One region of the Actinorectispora metalli genome, then DNA from elsewhere that is predicted to be linked to it. Evidence: riboswitches for the same ligand, from Rfam matches in the RefSeq annotation. Region 1 holds a riboswitch; each other region holds the start of a gene.
The links. A riboswitch is a leader RNA that binds a small molecule or an ion and turns the genes downstream of it on or off. The one in region 1 is predicted to bind S-adenosylmethionine.

Region 1 (2,178 bases):
CACGGTGGAGGGGCGAAGTGGGCAAGCCGTAGCGAAGGTTACGAACAAATTTAGCTCAGCTATTGCCCCATTCGGCGGATAGCGGTTACTTTGCGTGGCGTCAGGTGGCGTGAGTCGGCCGTTTTGGCTCCTCTGCGCCAGCTCCTTCCCCTGTAAGGGAGCGCGCATGTTGCGCAGAGTCAGAACAGCGGCCGGTGTGCTGCTGAGCCTCGGTCTGGTCGTGAGCACCCCGGTCGCCGTGCTCCAGAGTGCGGGCGCCGCGGGCGCCGCCGGCGGCGGCCAAGCCGCCACCAGGACCACGGCCGCGCCGACACTGGCCCTGCCCTTCACCGACGGCCAGCGGGTCTACTCCGCCGGGGTGCACTCCAACAACGGCTCCTCCGGCGTCAAGAACGCCATCGACTTCTCCCCGTCCGACGGCGTGGCCAGGGCCGCCGCGCCCGGCACCGTCCGGCTCCAGCAGTGCGATGGCGGGCCGTGGGTGACCGTCGACCACGCCGACGGCTGGCGCACCGGCTACTACCACCTGGAGGGCATCCAGGTGCAGGACGGCCAACAGGTCGACACCGGAACCGCGCTGGGCCGCACCGGCAACGCACTGCCCTGCGGCGGAAGCTCCTCCGGCGCCCACGTGCACTTCACCCTCTGGCAACTCGGCGGCGTCTCCGCGGCCGAGCGCGACTGGTCAGGCAAGTCCTTCGAGGCGCTGGAGGCCATGGGCGAGTTCGCGGGCGTCGACCTGGACAACCAGGTCGTCGGCGACTGGCGGGTCCGCGCGGGCGACAACCAGTACTCCGGCAGCCTGCAGAACGTCTCCGACGGCGAACACGTGAGCCTGCCCGGCCGCTTCACCTCCTGAAGGCCGCGCGCGAACCTGCCGCGCAGTCCACGACAGGCCCCCGCCCCACCAGGCGGGGGCCTGTCGTTATCCGGACATGTCATGGCGCCGAGTGTGTGACGTGAGCGGAAATCACTTCCGCGCCGTGGCGGCGCTCGGCTAACGTCTGCCACGCAAGGTCATGAGTGCCAGTGCCAAACCCCGGTTTGCTGGCCGGCAACCCTCCTTCCGCGGTGGGGTGCCCCGGGTGAAGACCTGGTCCGTCGCAGCAGCGCGACGGGCAAGCGCGGACCCCTGAGGTCCCGGAATCACAGGAGCGCCCTGTGTCATTCGCCCTCGTCGACTCCATCCCCGCCCAGGCGACCCGGCTGCCCCAGGTGGTCGGCGCCGACCTGCGGGTGCCGCTGGTCACCGGCGGCCAGATCGGCTACGCCAACCTCGACCACGCCGCCAGCACTCCCTGTCTGCGTCCGGTCAAGGACGCCGTGGACGAACTGCTCGACTGGTACGCCAGCGTGCACCGCGGGGCGGGCTTCGCCTCCCAGGTCTGCACCAGGGTTTACGAACAGGCCCGCGGGGTGCTCCGGTCCTTCACCGGCGCCCACGCCTCGGACGCGGTGGTCTTCACCCGCAACACGACCGATTCGCTGAACCTGCTGGCCAGGGCCGTGCCCAAGGGTACCGCCGTGATCCACTTCGACACCGACCACCACGCCGCGCTGCTGCCGTGGCGCGGCCCGTGGGTGCGTCGCCTGCGCACCCCGACCACCCCGCCCGCGGCGGTGAGCGCGCTCGACGCCGCCCTGTGCGAGGCCCCCGTCGGCCCGCGGCTCGTCGTGCTCACCGCCGCTTCCAACGTCACCGGCGAACTGCTGCCGGTCGCCGAACTCGCCGCCGTCGCACGCCGCCACGGCGCCAGGACCGTGCTCGACGCCGCGCAACTCGCCCCGCACGGGCCGATCGACATCGCCGCGCTCGGCGTGGACTACGTGGTGCTGTCCGGGCACAAGCTGTACGCGCCGTTCGGCGCGGGCGCCCTGGTCGGCCGCGCCGACTGGCTGCGCGCCGCCGCGCCTTACCTGGCGGGCGGCGGCGCGTCCCGCCGCGTCGGGGAACTCGGCGAATCGCTCACCGTGTCCTGGCAGCCCGGCGCGGAGCGGCACGAGGGCGGCTCCCCGAACGTCGTGGGCGTGCACGCGCTCGCCACCGCCTGCCGGGTGCTCTCAAGCTGGGACGCCATCGGCGCCCACGAGCGGGCGTTGGTGCAGCGCCTGCGCGCCGGGCTGGCGACCATCCCCGGGTTGGTGGAGCTCAACCTGTTCGGCCCAGACCACCCCCGC
Region 2 (2,178 bases), on a different contig from region 1:
GGCCGATGCGGTCCTGCAGCGGGTCCAGGGTCTTGAGGCCGTCGCCGGTGATCAACAGGACCGTTTCGGCGTCGGTGTCGATCTGACCGGTTTCGACCAGCTTCTTGAAGGTCGCCACCGTGACGCCGCCTGCGGTTTCGGCGAAGATGCCCTCGGTGCGGGCCAGCAGACGGATGCCCTCGATGACCTCCTCGTCGGAGACGTCCTCGATGGCGCCGCCGGTGCGACGCACGGCATCCAGCACGTAGGGGCCGTCGGCGGGGGCGCCGATCGCCAGCGAGCGTGCGATGGTGTCCGGCCGCACCGGCTGCACCACGTCCTGGCCTGACTTGAACGCCGCCGACACCGGGGAGCAGCCGGTCGCCTGGGCGCCGTAGACCTTGTACGCCCGCTCGTCGACCAAGCCGAGCTGGGTGAACTCGCGGAAGGCCTTGTCCACCTTGGTCAGCTGCGAGCCCGAGGCAATGGGGATCACGACCTGGTCGGGCAGCCGCCAGCCGAGTTGCTCGGCGACCTCGTAGCCCAGTGTCTTGGAGCCTTCCGCATAGTACGGGCGGACGTTGACGTTGACGAACGCCCAGTCTTCGTGTTCCGCCGCGAGTTCGGTGGCGAGGCGGTTCACGTCGTCGTAGTTGCCGTCCACCGCGAGCAGCGCGCCGTCGTACACGGCGGTGGTGAGCACCTTCGCCCGCTCCAGAGAGGACGGGATCAGCACGACCGACTCCCAACCCGCGCGGGCGGCGGCCGCCGCGACCGCGTTGGCCAGGTTGCCGGTCGAGGGACACGCGAGCACCCGGAACCCGAGTTGGCGGGCGGCGCCGAGAGCCACCGCGACCACCCTGTCCTTGAACGAGTGCGTCGGGTTGCCGGTGTCGTCCTTGACCCACAGGTTCTTCACGCCCAGTGTCTGCGCCAAACGGTCGGCTTTCACCAGGCGGGTCAGGCCGGGCTGGGTGTTGGGGTGGGAGTCCACATCGGACGGTACGGGCAGCAGGCCGCGGTAGCGCCAGATGGACCGCGGACCGGCCTCGATGTCCTCGCGGCTGATCTTGCCGAAGTCGTAGGCCACCTCGAGGGGACCGAAGCACTCCGAGCACGCGAACTCGGCGGCAAGGGGAATCTCGTGACCGCACTCCCGACAGGACAGGGCACGGGCCGGACCGAGGTCGAAGGTCGAGTGGGTCTCTAGGACAGTCGTCATCGCGAGGTCTCTCCTCATCTTTCCCGCGCGGCGGGCCGGATTTGGCACCGTGATCGCTGGGCCTCGCGTGAGAAACACGGATTCGTCAGCGCCGGTTGCCGGGGTGTCGTAGGGCCGATCCCTCTACCCCTCTGGATGAGCAATATTCGGTTGTGGCGTTCACGCTACGGCACACCCATATGGATGGCCACCGCCAACAGTCGCATCGGCTTCCACGGGATCCGACCCGCGACGTGAAAGGATGTCCGGCGTGACCGCTCCAACCGTGCGTCAGAGTCAGCTCCAGCTCATTGTCGGCGAGGAAGAGCTGCTGGTGGAGCGCGTGATCGCGGACGCGCTCGGCACCGCCCGGGTGATTGATTCCGCGGCCGAGTTGCGCCGGGTGAAGGTGAGTGACATCACCCCTGCGGAGCTGGCCGAGTTGTTGAGTCCCTCGCTGTTCGCCGAGGGCAGGGTGATCGTGTTGGACGGCGCTCACGAGATCGGCAAGGAGCTGGCAGAGGCGGTGCTGGCCTACAGCAAGAACCCGGCCGACGGGGTCGTGCTGGTCGTGGTGCACTCCGGGGGCGGACGCTCCAAGGCGGCCAAGGATCTGCCGGGCGTGTTGCGCAAGGCGGGAGCCGAGGTCACCGAGTGCCCGAAGGTCACCAAGCAGTCGGATCGGGAGAACTTCGTCCGCAACGAGGTGCGGCGCGCGGGAGGCAAGGTCGAACCGGCCGCGGTCGGCGCGTTGATCGAATCCATCGGATCGGACCTGCGTGAGTTGGCCTCCGCCGCGTCCCAGCTGGTCGCCGACACCGGCGGAAAGGTGGATGAGGCCGCGGTGCGCCGCTACCACCGCGGCCGGGCCGAGGTTACCGGTTTCGTCGTGGCGGAGAAGGCCGTCACCGGCGACCGGGTTGCCGCACTGGAGGCGTTGCGCTGGGCGCTGCAGTCCGGCGTGCCGCATGTGCTCATCGCTGACGCGCTGGCCGATG
Region 3 (2,178 bases), on a different contig from region 1:
CCTGGACGCGCAGGCCTGGGGTCGGGACGCGGAGCGGACGCCGTGCCTGGAACAGGTCGCCGACGCGGTCTGGCACCAGCGGCGGATCATCGTGCGCTATCAGCGGTGGGACCGGTCACCGCCGGTCGAGCGGGAGTTGGAGCCGCTGGGCGTGGTGCTCAAGGCAGGCCGCTGGTACCTGGTCGCGCGGGGCGGGGAGCACATCCGCACCTACCGCGTCGCGCGGATCTTCGACCTCCACCACGGCGAGCGGTTCGATCGGCCCACCGGGTTCGACCTCGCGGGGTTCTGGTCGGAGTGGTCGCGGCGGTTTGAAGCCGCACTGTTCACAGACCAGGCCGTCGTGTTGCTGACCGAACGCGGCATGGGCTTTCTGTTCCTGCTCGGCCCCGCCGTGGTCCGGGCCGCGGCGGAGACGGCGGTGCCGGACCGGGACGGCTGGACGCGGGTGACGATCCCGATCGAGTCGGTGGAGCACGCCGAGAAGGAGCTGCTGCGGCTCGGACCGGACGCCGAAGTGTTGGCGCCCGCGCGGCTGCGGGAACGGATGATCGCCGCGGTAACCGGGCTCGGTGATCTTTACCGGCAGAACTTTCGGGCGATTTGAGAGTCAATTTGCTGTGATTTGCCGAACGATCGGCGGCGTAAAGGGCATATCAAGTTGCCTTTGTTCGGCTCACTGACGTGTACTGGTCTTCAGTCCATCCCGAGCGGCCGAGAGACCTGGCTCTGTGACGCCGCAGCAACCACCCACCGGGCAGGTGCTAACGCCAGGAACGATGGAGGAGTCGTGTTCTCCCCGCGGATGTCGCAGGTCGCGATGGCGGCCAGGCACACCGCGTCGACCGGTGCCTGTCGACGCTGACGATCCCCGCCCGAACGCGCTCTTGACACCCGCCGCTTCCCTGGGGAACCGGCTTGCCCATGTGGAGCATTCGTGATCACCGTAGAAAAACTGCGAAAGTCCTATCCCGGCCCGGCCGGGCGGGTGACGGCACTCGACGATGTCACGTTGAGCGTCCCCGCCGGTCGGGTGTGCGCCGTCGTCGGACCCAGCGGCGCGGGCAAATCCACCCTCGCCCGCTGCATCGCGCTGCTGGAGCGGGCCGATTCCGGCTCGATCACCGTGGACGGCCTCGACCTCGCCGCCCTGCAGGGCAAGGCCCTGCGCGCCGCGCGCAGGCGCATCGGCGTCGTTCCACAGGGCGACTCGCTGCTGCGTCAGCGGACCGCGGCGGGCAATGTCGCGCTGCCGTTGGAGGCCTCCGGCCTGCCGCGCGGACAACGTCGCGACCGCGTCGCCGAACTGCTGGACCTCGTCGGCATCGGCGACAAGGCGGGCAGTCACCCCGACCGGCTGTCCGGCGGGCAACGTCAGCGCGTCGCGGTCGCCAGGGCGCTGGCCGCCAACCCCTCCGTGCTGCTGGCAGATGAGCCGACCTCGGCGCTGGACCCGGACACCACGGCCTCCGTGCTGGAGCTGTTCGACCAGGTGCGCACCGAACTGGGCGTGACGGTCCTGATCGTCACCCACGACATGGACGTGGTCCGCCGCATCGCCGACGACATCGCGGTGCTGGACGACGGTCGCATCGTCGAACAGGGGCCACTGCTGGACGTGGTGTCCACACCCGGCAGCCGCGTCGGCGACGCCCTGCTGCCCGAGACCACCGCGGGTGGGCAGACGCCGCGACACCAGCGGCTGGCCGAGGTGGTGCTGGTCGGCTTCGCGGCGGTGGGCAGTGTGCTCCCCACCGCGGCGAGCAGGCACGACGCGCAATTGTCGCTGTTGGGCGGCGGGCTGACCCGGATCGCGGACACCCCGGTCGCCCGGTTCCGCATCGGGGTGGACGGTGAACGCGCCGACGAGGTGTTGACCTGGCTGGCCGCGCAGGGCGCGACCGTTTCCGAGATTCCCGCGGGGAGGGTGGCATGACGGCCGACCATCGTGCCGAGGCCGGCGAGGGTGTCCAAAGCGCCGACACACGCCGCGAAGGCGGCAGCGGCCTCCGAGACCTCCACCCTCACGGCGGTGCCCATCGGAACTGTTGGCCTGCGGTGATCGCATGAGAAGCCATTTCGACTGGACCGAACTGCTGGCGCCCACCGGCGAGACCGTCTACATGGTGTTCCTCGCGACGGCCATGGCCGTCCTGTTCGGACTGCCGCTCGGCGTGC

Region 2: linked by a shared signal. The riboswitch ahead of thrC (threonine synthase) and the one ahead of ACU6XJ_RS20640 (aminotransferase class V-fold PLP-dependent enzyme) in region 1 are both predicted to bind S-adenosylmethionine.
Region 3: linked by a shared signal. The riboswitch ahead of ACU6XJ_RS06905 (methionine ABC transporter ATP-binding protein) and the one ahead of ACU6XJ_RS20640 (aminotransferase class V-fold PLP-dependent enzyme) in region 1 are both predicted to bind S-adenosylmethionine.

What each region holds. Positions count from the first base shown of each region.
Region 1 covers NZ_JBREYE010000002.1:70,776-72,953, forward strand. Annotated here, with positions in the region: gene ACU6XJ_RS20630 (potassium/proton antiporter) at 1-32, shown strand, start outside; gene ACU6XJ_RS20635 (M23 family metallopeptidase) at 167-859, shown strand; SAM riboswitch class IV at 1,016-1,131, shown strand; gene ACU6XJ_RS20640 (aminotransferase class V-fold PLP-dependent enzyme) at 1,162-2,178, shown strand, end outside.
Region 2 covers NZ_JBREYE010000001.1:812,306-814,483, reverse strand. Annotated here, with positions in the region: gene thrC (threonine synthase) at 1-1,201, opposite strand, end outside; SAM riboswitch class I at 1,213-1,343, opposite strand; gene holA (DNA polymerase III subunit delta) at 1,452-2,178, shown strand, end outside.
Region 3 covers NZ_JBREYE010000001.1:1,517,759-1,519,936, reverse strand. Annotated here, with positions in the region: gene ACU6XJ_RS06910 (helix-turn-helix transcriptional regulator) at 1-607, shown strand, start outside; SAM riboswitch class I at 699-786, shown strand; gene ACU6XJ_RS06905 (methionine ABC transporter ATP-binding protein) at 938-1,936, shown strand; gene ACU6XJ_RS06900 (methionine ABC transporter permease) at 2,067-2,178, shown strand, end outside.